3 regions of the Streptomyces sp. NPDC007189 genome follow, and region 3 is predicted to be linked to each of the others. Evidence: riboswitches for the same ligand, from Rfam matches in the RefSeq annotation. Region 3 holds a riboswitch; each other region holds the start of a gene.
What was found. A riboswitch is a leader RNA that binds a small molecule or an ion and turns the genes downstream of it on or off. The one in region 3 is predicted to bind cobalamin.
Positions count from the first base shown of each region.

Region 1 (5,006 bases), on a different contig from region 3:
GATCGCCCGGCACAGCGCCTCGGGGCCGGGGAAGCTGCCGGGCGGGTGGCGGTACTGGACCTTCTGGCAGTGCGCGACCAAGGGCCGGCTGCCGGGTGACCAGAATCTCTTCAACGGGCCCGCGAGCCGGCTGACCATCCTCGCCCGGGGCTGGTAGCCAAGGGGCGCCTGGGCCGCTGAGGCCGGGCCGGGGGAAACGGAACCCCGACCCTCCCCTTTTGACACCCTGGCGCCCGCCTCAGTTCATCTTCCGTTCACCCAGGTTGCCTACGTTCGTCCAGCCAATGACCTCGAACGATTGCCTGGGCAAATGGAAAGCTTCTCGCTGATCCTCGCGATAGTGGTGGTGACCGCTCTCGCGTTCGATTTCACGAACGGTTTCCACGACACCGCGAACGCGATGGCCACGACCATCTCCACAGGCGCTCTGAAGCCCAAGATCGCGGTGGCCATGTCCGCCGTCCTCAATCTGGTGGGCGCCTTCCTCTCCGTGGAGGTCGCCAACACGATCTCCAAGGGTCTCGTCGACGAGACCGGCATCCGTCCCGAGGTCATCTTCGCCGCCCTGGTCGGCGCGATCCTCTGGAACCTCGTGACCTGGCTGGTGGGTCTGCCCTCCAGTTCCTCGCACGCCCTGATGGGCGGTCTGATCGGCGCCGCCGTCGCCTCCGCCGGCTTCGGCGCCGTGCACGGCGACGTCCTGGTCACCAAGGTGCTGCTGCCCGCGGTCGCCGCGCCGGTCGTGGCGGGCATCGCCTCGATGGTGGCCACCCGGTTCTCCTACGGCATCGGCGGCAAGGCCGAGGGCGAGGCCACCCGCAAGGGCTACCGCGCCGGCCAGATCGCCTCCGCCGGCCTGGTCTCCCTCGCCCACGGCACCAACGACGCCCAGAAGACGATGGGCGTCATCACGCTCGCGCTGATCGCGGGCGGCACCATCGCCCCGGGCTCGAACCCTCCCACCTGGGTCATCCTCTCCGCCGGCCTGGCCATCGCGCTCGGCACCTACATCGGCGGCTGGCGGATCATCCGCACCATGGGCACGGGCCTGACCGAGCTGGAGCCGCGCCAGGGCTTCGCCGCCCAGACCAGCGCCGCCACAGCCATCCTGGCCTCCTCCCACCTGGGCTTCTCGCTGTCCACCACGCACGTCGTCTCCGGCTCGGTGATGGGCGCGGGCCTCGGCCGCAAGGGCGGGGTGGTCCGCTGGTCCACCGCGACCCGCATGGCCGTCGCCTGGGTGCTCACCCTCCCGGCCGCCGCGCTGGTCGGCGCGGGCGCCGAGTCCGTCACGGATCTCGGTGACTGGGGCACCGCGGTGGTCGCCGTCTTCCTCGTCGCCGCGAGCGCCGGGATCTGGAAGCTCTCCCGCCGCGAGGTCGTCGACCACACCAACGTCGTGGACGAGTCCGTGGAGCCGGCCGGTGTGGTGACCACCGCCATCGCCGCCGTGACCCCGCCCCCGGCGGGCACGATCGGCGAGAACCTGACGGCCACCATCCCCGCCCCGGCCACCGCCGAGCCCACGCCCGAGGCCGTCCCGCCGGCCGCGACCGTCTGACCCCGGCCACACCGGTACCCAAGGAAGCAACCCCATGAAGATCGACTGGTCGGCCCTCGGCTCCGTCTTCGGCGTCAGCCTCGTGTTCACGGTGGGCCTGGTGGCCCTGTTCACTCTCGGCATCAACGGTCTGGCGCGGCGCGAGAAGGCCGCGGCGCAGGGCGGCTCCGCCCCCCTCGCGGTCACCGGCGCGTACGTCTGCTTCGCCGCCTGCGCGGCCGCGGTGGCGTACGGCATCGTCCTCATCGTCTCCAAGTCCTGACCGAGCCGCACGCATCGGGCATCACGAAGGCTCCTTTCCGTCCCTGACGGAGGGGAGCCTTCGCCATGCCCAGCGGTCACGGGCGTCCCGCAGTGTGGGGATCGGCACACTCTCCCCGCGCAGGTCAACGGCAAGTTGACGGCCGTTCCGGGCGCGTGGTGGACTGCCCAGGCCATGTACGGCGGCAAGGAGAGGAAGCCGGTGCGAATCCGGCGCGGTCCCGCCACTGTCACCGGGGAAGAACCCGGGAGCCAGGAACTCTCACCGCCGAATCTCGTCGAACCAGGGCGCGGACACCCTGAGTGAGGACATCGATCGCCATGCCCGGCTGCCGAAGGACAAGGACCGCTACCAGGCCCGCACTTCACTCCACGGCCGGCTGAGCCGATGGGTGCCGATCGCACTTACGCGTACGGCGCCGCCGCCGGCCTCCTCGGAGACCTGCTCCTCGGCGATCCGCGCCGCGGGCATCCGGTCGCCGTGTTCGGGCGTGCGGCCGCTGCCGTGGACCGCGCGTTGTGGCACGACCACCGCGGCTGGGGCGCCCTGCACACCACCGTGTGCGCCGGTGGCGCCGTCGCTCTCGGCACGCTGGCCGCACGCGTCGTACGCCCCTGGTCCGCCGCCTCCGTCGCGCTGACCGCCGCCGCCACCTGGGCGGTCGTCGGCGGCACCTCGCTCGCCCGCGAGGCCCGCGCGATCGGCCGTGCGCTGGAGTCCGGGGACGTCGAGGCGGCGCGGGCGCGGCTGCCGCATCTGTGCGGCCGGGACCCGCAGGCGCTGGACGCCGACGGGATCGCCCGGGCCGTGGTGGAGTCCGTCGCCGAGAACACCTCCGACGCCGTCGTGGGGGCCCTGGTGTGGGGGGCGGTGGCCGGGGTGCCGGGGCTGCTGGGCTTCCGGGCCGTCAACACCCTGGACGCGATGGTGGGTCACAAGTCCTCCCGCTACCGGCGCTACGGCTGGGCCTCCGCCCGGCTGGACGACGTGGCCGGCTGGCCGGGGGCGAGGCTGACCGCCGTCCTCGCCGCCGTCGCCGGCCCCGACCCGCGCGGTGCCCTGCGCGCCTGGAGGGCCGACGCGGCCCGGCACCCGAGCCCCAACGCCGGCCCGGTGGAGGCGTCGTTCGCGGGCGCGCTCGGCGTACGGCTGGGCGGAACCCTCTCCTACGGCGGCCGGATCGAGCACCGGCCGGTCCTCAACGGGGCGACCGGGCGCGCCGTCCGGGTCACCGACATCGACCGGGCCGTACGGCTCTCCCGCCGCGTCGGCCTGCTCGCGCTCGGCGTCACCCTCGCCGCGCGCCGACTCGTGAAGGGACACACGGCATGACAGGGGGCGGGCTGCTGGTCGCCGGGACCACCTCCGACGCCGGCAAGAGCGTCGTGACGGCCGGGATCTGCCGGTGGCTGGTGCGTCAGGGCGTGAAGGTCGCGCCGTTCAAGGCGCAGAACATGTCGCTCAACTCCTTCGTGACCCGCGAGGGCGCGGAGATCGGCCGGGCGCAGGCCATGCAGGCCCAGGCCTGCCGGATCGAGCCGACCGCGCTGATGAACCCGGTGCTGCTCAAGCCGGGCGGCGAGCAGAGCAGCCAGGTGGTGCTGCTGGGCAGGCCGGTGGGCGAGCTGAGCGCGCGCGGGTACCACGGTGGGCGCCAGCAGAGGCTGCTCGGCACGGTGCTGGACTGCCTGGCCGAGTTGCGGGGCACGTATGACGCGGTGATCTGTGAGGGGGCGGGCAGTCCGGCCGAGATCAACCTGCGCCGGACCGACATCGTGAACATGGGGATCGCGCGGAACGCGCGGCTGCCCGTGCTGGTGGTCGGCGACATCGACCGCGGCGGCGTCTTCGCCTCCTTCTTCGGGACCGTGGCCCTGCTCTCGCCGGAGGACCAGGAGCTGGTCGCCGGATTCCTGGTGAACAAGTTCCGGGGCGATGTCTCGCTGCTGGAGCCGGGGTTGGAGATGCTCCGGGGTCTGACCGGGCGTCGCACCTACGGCGTGCTGCCCTTCCGGCACGGGCTCGGCATCGACGAGGAGGACGGGCTGCGGGTCTCGCTGCGCGGCGCCGTCCGCGAGTCCACCGTGGCTCCCCCGGTCGGCGACGACGTGCTGCGGGTCGCCGTGTGCGCGATCCCGCTGATGTCCAACTTCACCGACGTGGACGCGCTGGCCGCCGAACCGGGCGTAGTGGTGCGGTTCGTGGACCGCCCGGAGGAGCTGGCCGACGCCGACCTGGTGATCGTTCCGGGCACGCGCGGGACGGTACGGGCCCTGCAGTGGCTGCGCGAGCGGGGGCTCGCCGACGCCCTGGTGCGCAGGGCCGCCGAGCAGCGGCCCGTCCTCGGCATCTGCGGCGGCTTCCAGATCCTCGGCGAGCACATCGAGGACGAGGTCGAGTCGCGCGCCGGCGCGGTCGACGGGCTCGGACTGCTGCCGGTGCGGGTGCGCTTCGCCCGCGAGAAGACCCTGACCCGGCCGTCCGGTCAGGCCCTGGGCGAGCGGGTGGAGGGGTACGAGATCCACCACGGGGTGGCGGCCGTGGAGGCGGGCGAACCCTTCCTGGACGGCTGCCGGGTCGGCCAGACCTGGGGCACCCACTGGCACGGCTCGCTGGAGTCGGACGGCTTCCGGCGGGCCTTCCTGCGCGAGGTGGCCGCCGCCGCGGGCCGCCGCTTCGTGCCCGCGCCGGACACCTCCTTCGCCGCGCTGCGCGAGGAGCAGCTCGACCGGCTCGGCGACCTGATCGAACAGCACGCGGACACGGACGCGCTGTGGCGGCTCATCGAGTCGGGCGCGCCGCAAGGACTGCCTTTCATCCCACCGGGAGCGCCTGCATGAGCACAGTGTTGTTGTTGTCGACCGCCGACACGGATCTGCTGGCGGCCCGGGCGTCCGGCGCGGACTACCGCATCGGCAACCCGACCCGGGTGGACGTCGAGCAGGAGCTGCCGGGGCTGCTCGACGGCGCCGACCTCGCCGTCGTACGGCTGCTGGGCGGCAAGCGCGCCTGGGAGGACGGGCTGGCCGCGCTGAGGGCGTCCGGGATCCCGACCGTGCTGCTGGGCGGCGAGGCCGTGCCGGACGCCGAGCTGATGGCCGAGTCGTCGGTGCCGGCCGGTGTCGTCGCGGAGGCGCTGAAGTACCTGGTCGAGGGCGGGCCCGCCAACCTGCTGGAGCTGTC
Region 1 covers NZ_JBEYEY010000006.1:54,396-59,401, forward strand. Annotated here, with positions in the region: gene AB0950_RS14425 (lysozyme) at 1-157, shown strand, start outside; gene AB0950_RS14430 (inorganic phosphate transporter) at 311-1,561, shown strand; gene AB0950_RS14435 (hypothetical protein) at 1,596-1,823, shown strand; cobalamin riboswitch at 1,966-2,107, shown strand; gene AB0950_RS14440 (cobalamin biosynthesis protein) at 2,211-3,155, shown strand; gene AB0950_RS14445 (cobyric acid synthase) at 3,152-4,663, shown strand; gene cobN (cobaltochelatase subunit CobN) at 4,660-5,006, shown strand, end outside.
Region 1: another riboswitch for cobalamin. It lies ahead of AB0950_RS14440 (cobalamin biosynthesis protein); the one in region 3 lies ahead of AB0950_RS08880 (CbtB-domain containing protein).

Region 2 (5,006 bases), on a different contig from region 3:
CGCGCTCACCATGACCGCGTACAAGCTGTGGCAGCACGACCAGCGCTCCCGCGCCGCCCAGGACTCCTCCGCTTCCGCGACGGGCGGTGAGGCGAAGTGAAGACCGGTGTCAACGGCGTCGCGCTCGGCGTCTTCATCTTCTTCTTCCTGGCCGTCACGGTCATAGGCTTCCTCGCCGCCCGCTGGCGCAGGGCCGAGAACGAGCACTCGCTGGACGAATGGGGCCTGGGCGGACGGTCGTTCGGCACCTGGATCACCTGGTTCCTGCTCGGCGGTGACCTGTACACGGCGTACACCTTCGTCGCCGTACCGGCGGCGATCTACGCGGCGGGCGCGTCCGGTTTCTTCGCGGTGCCGTACACGATCCTGGTGTACCCGCTGATCTTCACGTTCCTGCCGCGCCTGTGGTCGGTCAGCCACCGCCACGGCTACGTCACCACGTCCGACTTCGTCCGGGGCCGCTTCGGCTCCAAGGGACTGTCGCTCGCCGTGGCGCTGACCGGCATCCTCGCGACGATGCCGTACATCGCGCTCCAGCTCGTCGGCATCCAGGCGGTGCTGGACGTGATGGGCGTGGGCGGCGGCGACAACACGAACTGGTTCGTGAAGGACCTGCCGCTGCTGATCGCCTTCGGCGTGCTGGCGGCGTACACCTACTCGTCGGGTCTGAGGGCCCCCGCGCTGATCGCGTTCGTCAAGGACGCGCTGATCTACATCGTCATCGCGGTGGCGATCATCTACATCCCGATCAAGCTGGGCGGCTTCGACGACGTCTTCGCCAAGGCGGGCCACGCGTTCAGCCAGGTCAACCCGGCGACGGGCAAGCCGCGCGGCGCGCTCGCGCCGCCCGAGGCCGGTCAGTGGACCTACGCCACGCTGGCCCTCGGCTCCGCCCTGGCGCTGTTCATGTACCCGCACTCGATCACCGCGACGCTCTCCTCCAAGAGCCGTGAGGTGATCCGCCGCAACACCACGATCCTGCCGCTGTACTCCCTGATGCTCGGCCTGCTGGCCCTGCTGGGCTTCATGGCCATCGCGGCCGGGGTGAAGGTCACCAACGGGCAGCTGGCGATCCCGCAGCTGTTCGAGGACATGTTCCCGGACTGGTTCGCGGGCGTGGCCTTCGCGGCGATCGGCATCGGCGCGCTGGTGCCGGCGGCGATCATGTCGATCGCGGCGGCGAACCTGTTCACCCGCAACATCTACAAGGACTTCATCAAGCCGGACGCGACGCCGAAGCAGGAGGCCCAGGTCTCCAAGATCGTGTCGCTGCTGGTGAAGGTGGGCGCCCTGGTCTTCGTCCTCACCATGGACAAGACCGTCGCGATCAACTTCCAGCTGCTGGGCGGCATCTGGATCCTGCAGACCTTCCCGGCGCTGGTCGGCGGCCTGTTCACCCGCTGGTTCCACCGCTGGGCGCTGCTCGCCGGCTGGGCGGTCGGCATGGTGTACGGCACGCTCGCCGCGTACGGGGTCGCCTCCCCGACCCAGAAGCACTTCGGCGGCTCGGCCAAGGAGATCCCCGGCATCGGCGAGATCGGCTACATCGGCCTCACCGCGTTCGTGCTCAACGTCGTGGTCACCGTGGTCGTCACCTTCGTCCTCAAGGCCGTGAAGGCCCCCGAGGGCGTGGACGAGACCAAGCCGGAGGACTACACGGCGGACGCCGGCGACCCGGGGGTCCAGGTGGAGCTGCCGCCCGCCACCGCGGGCGCCGGTCACTGACCGACTGCCGTACGAGGGGCCGCCGGAGACATTCCGGCGGCCCTTTGTCGTACCCCTCCGGCACACTCGGTGCCATGGACATCGTGATCCGGCGGGCCACGCCCGACGAGTACGACGCCCTGGGCCGGATCACCGCCCGGGCCTATCTCCAGGACGGCCTCCTGGACTTCGGCGAGAGCGACGCCTACCTCGGTGAACTCAAAGACGTGGCACGGCGCGCGGCAGCCGCGGAGGTGCTCGTGGCGGTGCGCGACGGCACCCTCCTCGGCGGGGTCACCTTCGTGCCCTCCCCCGGTCCGATGGCCGACATCGCCCGCCCGGCAGAGGCCGAGATCCGGATGCTCGCCGTGGCCGCGGCGGCCCGCGGCCAGGGGGCGGGCGAGGCCCTCGTGCGGGCCTGTGTCGAGCGCGCACGGGCCATCGAGGGCTGCCGGGCCGTGGTCCTGTCCACCCAGCGCAGCATGCGCGCCGCCCACCGCATCTACGAACGCCTGGGTTTCGTCCGCACGCCCGAGCGGGACTGGAAGCCTCTCCCGGAGCTGGACGACATCACGCTGCTCACCTATGAGTTGACGCTGTGACACCGCCCCGACACAACATCTGGGGGTGACGCGACAGCCCGGCACTACATGTATGCTCATGCTCGCTGTCGCCGCAGGGGAATCCGGTGCGAATCCGGAACTGTCCCGCAACGGTGTACTTGTGCGCGTCTGCGCCCAGGAGTCAGTCCGAGGACCTGCCGGCAGCGCGCCCGGCCGTCCGGTCCGGGTGCCCCCAGACGTCCGGGCCTCGTGGAATGGGCCGGTGGACGCGACGCCGTGTGCGCTCGTGGCTGCCCCTGCCCTTACGCGAAGGCCCCCGTGCCGAGCGAGGGAGAGCCCCACGTGACCATCGCGCCAGCAGATCCGGCTTCAGACAGCGGTATCTCAGCCGCCGTGGAGACCGACGGTCCCGGTGCCGCGCTGCTGCGGACCCTGACCGAGCTGACCGCCGACCTCCCCGACGCCGACCCCGGCCGGGTCGCCGCCGCCGCGCTGCGCGGCCGGTCGGCCCGCGCCGACGAGGCGGAGCTGCGCGAGCTGGCCACGGAGGCCGCCGCCGGGCTCATCTCCGAGGACCCTGCCTACTCCCGGCTGGCCGCCCGGCTGCTCACCCTCTCCATCCGCGCCGAGGCCGCCTCGCAGGGCGTGACGTCCTTCACCGAGTCGGTCGCCGTCGGGCACCGCGAGGGGCTCATCGCCGACCGGACCGCCGCGTTCGTACGGCTGCACGCCGAGCGGCTCGACGCGCTGATCGACCGCACGGCCGACGACCGCTTCGGCTACTTCGGCCTGCGCACCCTGTACAGCCGCTACCTGCTGCGGCATCCGATCACCCGCAAGATCGTCGAGACGCCCCAGCACTTCATGCTGCGGGTCGCCGCCGGCCTCGCCGAGGACGACACCGCCCGCTCGGTGGACGAAGTCGCCGCGCTCTACGGGCTCATGAGCCGCCTCGACTACCTCCCGTCCTCCCCCACGCTCTTCAACTCCGGCACGCGGCACCCGCAGATGTCGTCCTGCTACCTCCTGGACTCCCCCAAGGACGAGCTGGACTCGATCTACGACCGCTACCACCAGGTGGCCCGGCTCTCCAAGCACGCCGGCGGCATCGGTCTGTCCTACTCCCGCATCCGCGGCCGCGGTTCGCTGATCCGCGGCACCAACGGGCACTCCAACGGCATCGTCCCGTTCCTGAAGACGCTGGACGCCTCGGTGGCGGCCGTGAACCAGGGCGGCCGGCGCAAGGGCGCCGCCGCGGTGTACCTGGAGACCTGGCACTCCGACATCGAGGAGTTCCTGGAGCTGCGGGACAACACCGGTGAGGACGCCCGCCGTACGCACAACCTGAACCTCGCGCACTGGGTCCCGGACGAGTTCATGCGCCGGGTCGAGGCCGACGAGCAGTGGTCGCTGTTCTCCCCCTCCGACGTGCCGGAGCTGGTGGACCTGTGGGGCGAGGAGTTCGACGCCGCCTACCGCAAGGCCGAGCAGGCGGGCCTGGCGAAGAAGACCCTGCCGGCCCGTGAGCTGTACGGCCGGATGATGCGCACCCTCGCGCAGACCGGCAACGGCTGGATGACCTTCAAGGACGCGGCCAACCGCACCGCCAACCAGACGGCCCTGCCGGGGCACGTGATCCACTCCTCCAACCTCTGCACGGAGATCCTGGAGGTCACGGACGACGGCGAGACGGCCGTGTGCAATCTGGGGTCGGTGAACCTCGGCGCCTTCGTCGACACGGCGGCCGGCGACATCGACTGGGAGCGGCTGGACGACACCGTCCGCACCGCCGTCACCTTCCTCGACCGCGTGGTCGACATCAACTTCTACCCGACCGAGCAGGCGGGCCGGTCGAACGCCAAGTGGCGTCCCGTCGGCCTCGGCGCGATGGGGCTGCAGGACGTCTTCTTCAAGCTGCGCCTGCCCTTCGACTCGCCGGAGGCCAGGGCCCTGTCCACGCGGATCGCCGAGCGGATCATGCTCGCCGCGTACGAGGCTTCCGCCGACCTCGCCGAGCGGAACGGCCCGCTGCCGGCCTGGGAGAAGACCCGCACGGCCCGGGGCGTGCTGCACCCCGACCACTACGGCGCCGAGCCGACCTGGCCGGAGCGCTGGGCGGCGCTGCGCGGCCGTATCGCCGAAACCGGCATGCGCAACTCCCTGCTGCTGGCCATCGCGCCCACCGCCACCATCGCCTCCATCGCGGGCGTGTACGAGTGCATCGAGCCGCAGGTGTCGAACCTGTTCAAGCGCGAGACGCTGTCGGGCGAGTTCCTCCAGGTCAACTCCTATCTGGTACAGGACCTGAAGAAGCTCGGCGTGTGGGACGCGCGCACCCGTGAGGCGCTGCGCGAGGCGAACGGCTCGGTGCAGGACTTCGGCTGGATCCCCGAGGACGTACGGCGGCTGTACCGCACGGCGTGGGAGATCCCGCAGCGCGGTCTGATCGACATGGCCGCGGCCCGCACCCCGTACCTGGACCAGGCGCAGTCCCTGAACCTCTTCCTGGAGACGCCGACCATCGGCAAGCTCTCCTCGATGTACGCGTACGCCTGGAAGTCGGGGCTGAAGACGACGTACTACCTGCGCTCCCGCCCGGCGACCCGGATCGCCCGCGCGGCCCGGGCGCAGACCCGGAAGACCGTCCCCGTGCAGCAGGTCGCCGACCCCGACGCGGTCGCCTGCTCCCTTGAGAACCCCGAGTCCTGCGAGGCCTGCCAGTAATGACCACCCGTACCA
Region 2 covers NZ_JBEYEY010000001.1:70,936-75,941, forward strand. Annotated here, with positions in the region: gene AB0950_RS00330 (DUF3311 domain-containing protein) at 1-100, shown strand, start outside; gene mctP (monocarboxylate uptake permease MctP) at 97-1,725, shown strand; gene AB0950_RS00340 (GNAT family N-acetyltransferase) at 1,800-2,306, shown strand; cobalamin riboswitch at 2,352-2,484, shown strand; gene AB0950_RS00345 (ribonucleoside-diphosphate reductase subunit alpha) at 2,610-4,991, shown strand; gene AB0950_RS00350 (ribonucleotide-diphosphate reductase subunit beta) at 4,991-5,006, shown strand, end outside.
Region 2: another riboswitch for cobalamin. It lies ahead of AB0950_RS00345 (ribonucleoside-diphosphate reductase subunit alpha); the one in region 3 lies ahead of AB0950_RS08880 (CbtB-domain containing protein).

Region 3 (5,006 bases):
CTCCGGGACGGTCGACGGCCGTACGGTGCACGGGACTTCCCTGCGGCTCGGCGCGGGCCGGCACCGGATCGGCACGGACACGGCCCTGCGCTTCCCAGCCGGCGCCCGCGTCCCCCTGCCCGACGCCGGCCCCGGCCGGACCGCGCCCTCCAGCTGGGCCAGACCGCTGTCCTCGGACCGCGAACAGCACAGCCTGTACGCCACCTACGGGCTGATCCTCGCCACCTTCCTCGGCACCATGGGCCTGCCGCACGTCGTCGTCCGCTTCTACACCAACCCCGACGGCCGCGCCGCCCGCCGCACCACCGTCAGCGTGCTCGCCCTGCTCGGCGCGTTCTATCTCCTCATCCCCGTGTACGGCATGCTCGGCCGCCTGTACGCCCCCGACCTGCTGCTTACCGGCGACACCGACGCCGCGGTCCTCGTCCTGCCGGAGCGGCTGCTCGGCGGCGTCGCCGGGGACCTGCTCGGCGCGCTCGTCGCCGGCGGCGCGTGCGCCGCGTTCCTGTCCACGGCCTCCGGGCTCACCATGTCGGTCGCGGGCGTCCTCGCCCAGGACGTCCTGCCCACGCTCGGCGTCCGCCACTTCCGGCTCGCCACACTGCCCGCCATCGCGGTGCCGACCGCCGCCGCGGCCGTGGTCAGCGACCTGCCCGTGGCGGACGCGGTCGGCCTGGCCTTCGCCGTCTCGGCCTCCTCCTTCTGCCCGCTGCTCGTCCTCGGCATCTGGTGGCGCGGCCTGACCCCGCCGGGCGCGATCGCCGGGCTGCTCGTCGGCGGCGGCTCGGCGTTCACCGCGGTGACGGCCACGATCGCCGGCGGCGCGCGCTCGGGCTGGCTGCACACGCTGCTCGCCTGGCCCGCGGTGTGGTCCGTCCCCGCGGGCTTCACCGCGATGGTCCTGACCTCCCTGGCCACCCGCGACCGCGTCCCGCCGGGCACCGCCGCGACCATGTCCCGCCTCCACCTCCCCGAACCCCCGCCCCCCACCCGCCCCGGACCGGCGACGCCTTGACGGAGGATGCCCCAGTGCCACCCACCGACACCGACACCGCCCACCATGCCCCCACACCGGCCCCCGACCGCGCGCTGCCGGACTGGGGGAGCTACGAGGGCCAACTGTCCGGCGGAGGCGCGGTGTTCATGGCTGTGACGGGCCGGGGGCCGGGGGAGGGTGCCGGGCGGTTCGGGGGTGGGGCTGGTCGGTGTGCCGGGGGAGGGGCGGTGTTCATGGTTGCGGGGAGTTGGCGGCCGGGGCGGGGTGCCGGGTGGTGCGGCGCTGGGGCCGGTCGGTGTGCCGGGCGGGCCGCGGTGTTCACGGTTGCCGGGAGCCGGGGGTCGAGGGACTGCGATGGTGGGGCCGGTCGGTGTGCCGGGCGGTGCGCCGCGAACCGGGGGCCGGGGGAGTGCGGCCGTGTGGCCCGTGCCGAGGTGGGCCGGCGCGCCTCCTCCGCCCCCGGCGCCCGCCCCGCCGGCCCGACCCCGCTCACGTCATGACCGTCCTCGGTACCGCCGCGCTCGTGCTGGCCGGGCTCGCGCTGTTCGTGCTCGGGGCCGCGCTGGGGCATGGTGCGGCGCGCCGGCAGCAGGAGCACTCCGCCGACAGCGAGGGAGCCCGCGCCCTGGCCCACGGCCTGCACAGCGCGGCGCTCGCCGCGGCGCCCCTGCGCGCCGGGCTCACCCCGGACGCCGCCCGCAAGTCCGCCCGCAGGCTGCGCCCGTTGCTCGGCACCCCCGCCCTCGCCCTCACCGACGGCGCCTCCGTGCTCGCCTGGGACGGCGCCGGCGACCACCATCGCGCGGAGGTGACGGCGCTGCTCGCCCACCCGCCCCGCGCCCGCACCTTCCCGCTGTCCTGCGACGACCCCCGCTGCCCCGTGCGCTGGGGCGCGCTGCTGCCTCTCACCGCCGACGGCGCGCACGGCGCAGCCGCCCCCGGCGCCCTCGCCGTGTTCGCCGCCGAGGAGTCCACCGCTCTCGTGCGCGCCGGCGAGGAAGCGGCCCGCCGGCTCTCCGTCGACCTGGAACTCGCCGGTCTCGACGGGGTCCGCGCCCGCGCCCGCGAGGCCGAGGTGCGGGCCCTGCGCGCGCAGATCTCCCCGCACTTCATCTACAACTCCCTCGCCAGCATCGCGTCCTTCGTCCGCACCGACCCCGAGCGCGCCCGCGAACTCCTTCAGGAATTCGCCGACTTCACCCGCTACTCCTTCCGGCGCGACGGCGACTTCACCACCCTCGCCGAGGAACTGCGCTCCATCGAGCAGTACCTGGAACTCGCCCGCGCCCGCTTCGGCCGCCGACTCCAGGTGACCCTGCGCATCGCCCCCGAGGTGCTGCCCGTGACGCTGCCCTTCCTCTGTCTGCAGCCCCTGGTCGAGAACGCCCTCAAGCACGGTCTGGAGGGATCCGTGGAGCGCCTGAGCGTGACGATCGTCGCCGAGGACGAGGGCGCCGAGGCCCGCGTCGTCGTCGAGGACAACGGCGTCGGCATGGAACCGGAACGCCTGCGCGCCATCCTGCGCGGCACCGCCGGCCCGGCCACCGGCATCGGCCTGAGCAACGTCGACCGCCGGCTGCGCCAGGTCTACGGCGACGACCACGGCCTGGTCATCGAGACGGGCGTCGGTGCGGGCACCAAGATCACCCTCCGCGTCCCGAAGTTCCGCCCCGGCATCCAGGCCCGCTCCGCACAGGTGTAGCCGCCGGCGCCGCCCGGCACGGACACCGGGGCCGCCACCGCAGGCCCACCGGACTCGTCGCGCCCCACCCGGTGGGAGAGGAAGATCACGTACGGGGAGGCGGTCTTGGCCATGCGCCTGTCACGCGGTACGGTCGGTCCGATATCGACGACGGCGGAACGGAAGCCGGTGAGAATCCGGCACGGTCGCGCCACTGTATGCGGAACCCCCCGCAAGGGACCCGCGAGTCAGACCCGTGGCCGTCGTCCTGTGCACCACCGAGATGGGACGCGAACTCCCAGAGGAGGTCCTGCCATGGCGCAGACCGTCGCCCAGCCGACAGCCACCACCCCCGTCGTTCCCGCCAAGCTGCCGCTGAAGGCGATAGCTCCCTGGGCGGTCTTCTTCGGCGTCCTCATGCTGATCCTGCTCTACTTCGTCGGCGCCGAGCAGGGCGCCACCTCCGTGTTCAACGGCACGGACGTCCACGAGTGGGTGCACGACGCCCGTCACCTGCTCGGCTTCCCCTGCCACTGACGCCGGGGACACCGCACACCCATGAACTCCGCAACCGTACGGAACCTGCTCGTACGGGGCATGCTCGCCGGCCTCGCGGCCGGCCTGCTCGCCCTGGTCGTGGCGTACGTCGTCGGTGAGCCGAACGTCGACAAGGCGATCAGCTTCGAGCACGCTCACGCGCACGAGCACGAGACGGAGGCCGTCTCCCGCTCCCTGCAGTCCACCGCGGGCCTCGCCACCGGCGTCCTCGTCTACGGGGTCGCCTTCGGCGGGATCGCGGCGCTCGCCTTCTGCTTCGCCCTCGGACGGGTGGGCCGCTTCGGCCCGCGGGCCACGGCACTGCTGCTGTCGGGGTGCGCACTCCTCGCCGTGTACGTGGTGCCGTTCCTGAAGTATCCGGCCAACCCGCCGTCGGTGGGCGACCCCGGCACCATCGGCAAGCGGACCGCCCTGTACTTCCTGATGATGCTGCTCAGCGTCCTGTTGGCGGTCGCCGCCACCCTCCTGGGCAAGCGGCTCGCGCCGAGCCTTGGCACCTGGTGGGCGACCGTGGTCGCGGTGGCCGCGTTCACCGTCGTGACCGGCCTGGCCTACCAGTTCCTGCCCGCCGTCAACGAGGTGCCGAAGGACTTCCCGGCCACCCTGCTGTGGCGGTTCCGGCTCTCCGCACTGGCGATCCAGACCGCGCTGTGGGCCGGATTCGGCCTCGCCTTCGGCGAGTTGGCCGACCGGCTGCTGAACCCCAGGCCGACGAAGGCCGCGAGCGGGCACGCGGTCCCCGCCGCACACTGACCCGTCCGGCCGCCGAAGGGCCCCTCGGAACCCTCCGAGGGGCCCTTCGGCGTGGCACCGCCGGGCCCTTGGCCGCCCGACCCCGGCCCCGCAGCGGCTATCCGGCCTCCTCAGGCGCGGCGAGCGGGCGCCCCAGACGCAGATTCCAGCGCCCGGCCCGGCCACTGAGTTCGGTGACCGTCAACGGCGGTACGTCGAGGCGCCAGAAGACGGAGAGGGGCAGCCCCAGCGCGCCGACGACCGCCGCCCGCACCACCTCCGGCTCGACCACGGCGAGGGTACGACCCTCCAGGGCCTGGGCGTCGGCCAGCCAGCGTGCGACGCGCCCGCACAGGTCGTGCACGGACTCACCGCCGTGCGGTGCGCACTCCGGGTCGGTGAGCCAGCGGCCCACCGCGTCCGGCTCGGCGGCCCCCACCTCGTCCAGCGTCCGGCCGCGCCAGCGCCACACGTCGAGCCCCGCCAACTCCCGTGCCGGCACGCCGCCGAGGCCCAGCGCCACGGCCGTCTCCCGGCAGCGCGCGACGGGCGAGGTGAGGACGCGCACCGCGGACGGCAGCGACCCCGCCGCCGCACGGGCCCGTGCCGCGCCGCCGTCATCGAGGGAGCCACCGTCGTCGAAACGCGCCTGCCGCGCGGACACGCTCATCGCGGCGGAGACCAGAAGGACTCGGCTGGTCAAACGGTGACTCCTGCTGTCGTCAGGACGGAACGCCGGCTCCGGTGCCGGGCCGGCCGGCGTGACCGGCGGGGAAGCCGAGCGGACGGGCTCGCGTCAGCCGCCTCATCCCGTGCCGCGCGGTCGCGACCCTAGCATCCACGCGGTACGGCCGGATCACGATGATCGTCTGCTCCGGGGTGGCGAACAGACGCGTCGACGGTGCCGGTGGTGACGGGGATCCCGGCCGGCAGACCCGTCGCCTCGACGGCCCCGACGGCCCCGACGGCCCCGACGGCCCCGACGGCCCCGGCGGCCCCGGCGGCCCCGGCGGGCGTCGACGCCGTACACGCCGGCGG
Region 3 covers NZ_JBEYEY010000003.1:604,720-609,725, forward strand. Annotated here, with positions in the region: gene AB0950_RS08870 (cation acetate symporter) at 1-1,015, shown strand, start outside; gene AB0950_RS08875 (histidine kinase) at 1,494-2,699, shown strand; cobalamin riboswitch at 2,817-2,958, shown strand; gene AB0950_RS08880 (CbtB-domain containing protein) at 2,994-3,215, shown strand; gene AB0950_RS08885 (CbtA family protein) at 3,237-3,989, shown strand; gene AB0950_RS08890 (histidine phosphatase family protein) at 4,087-4,671, opposite strand.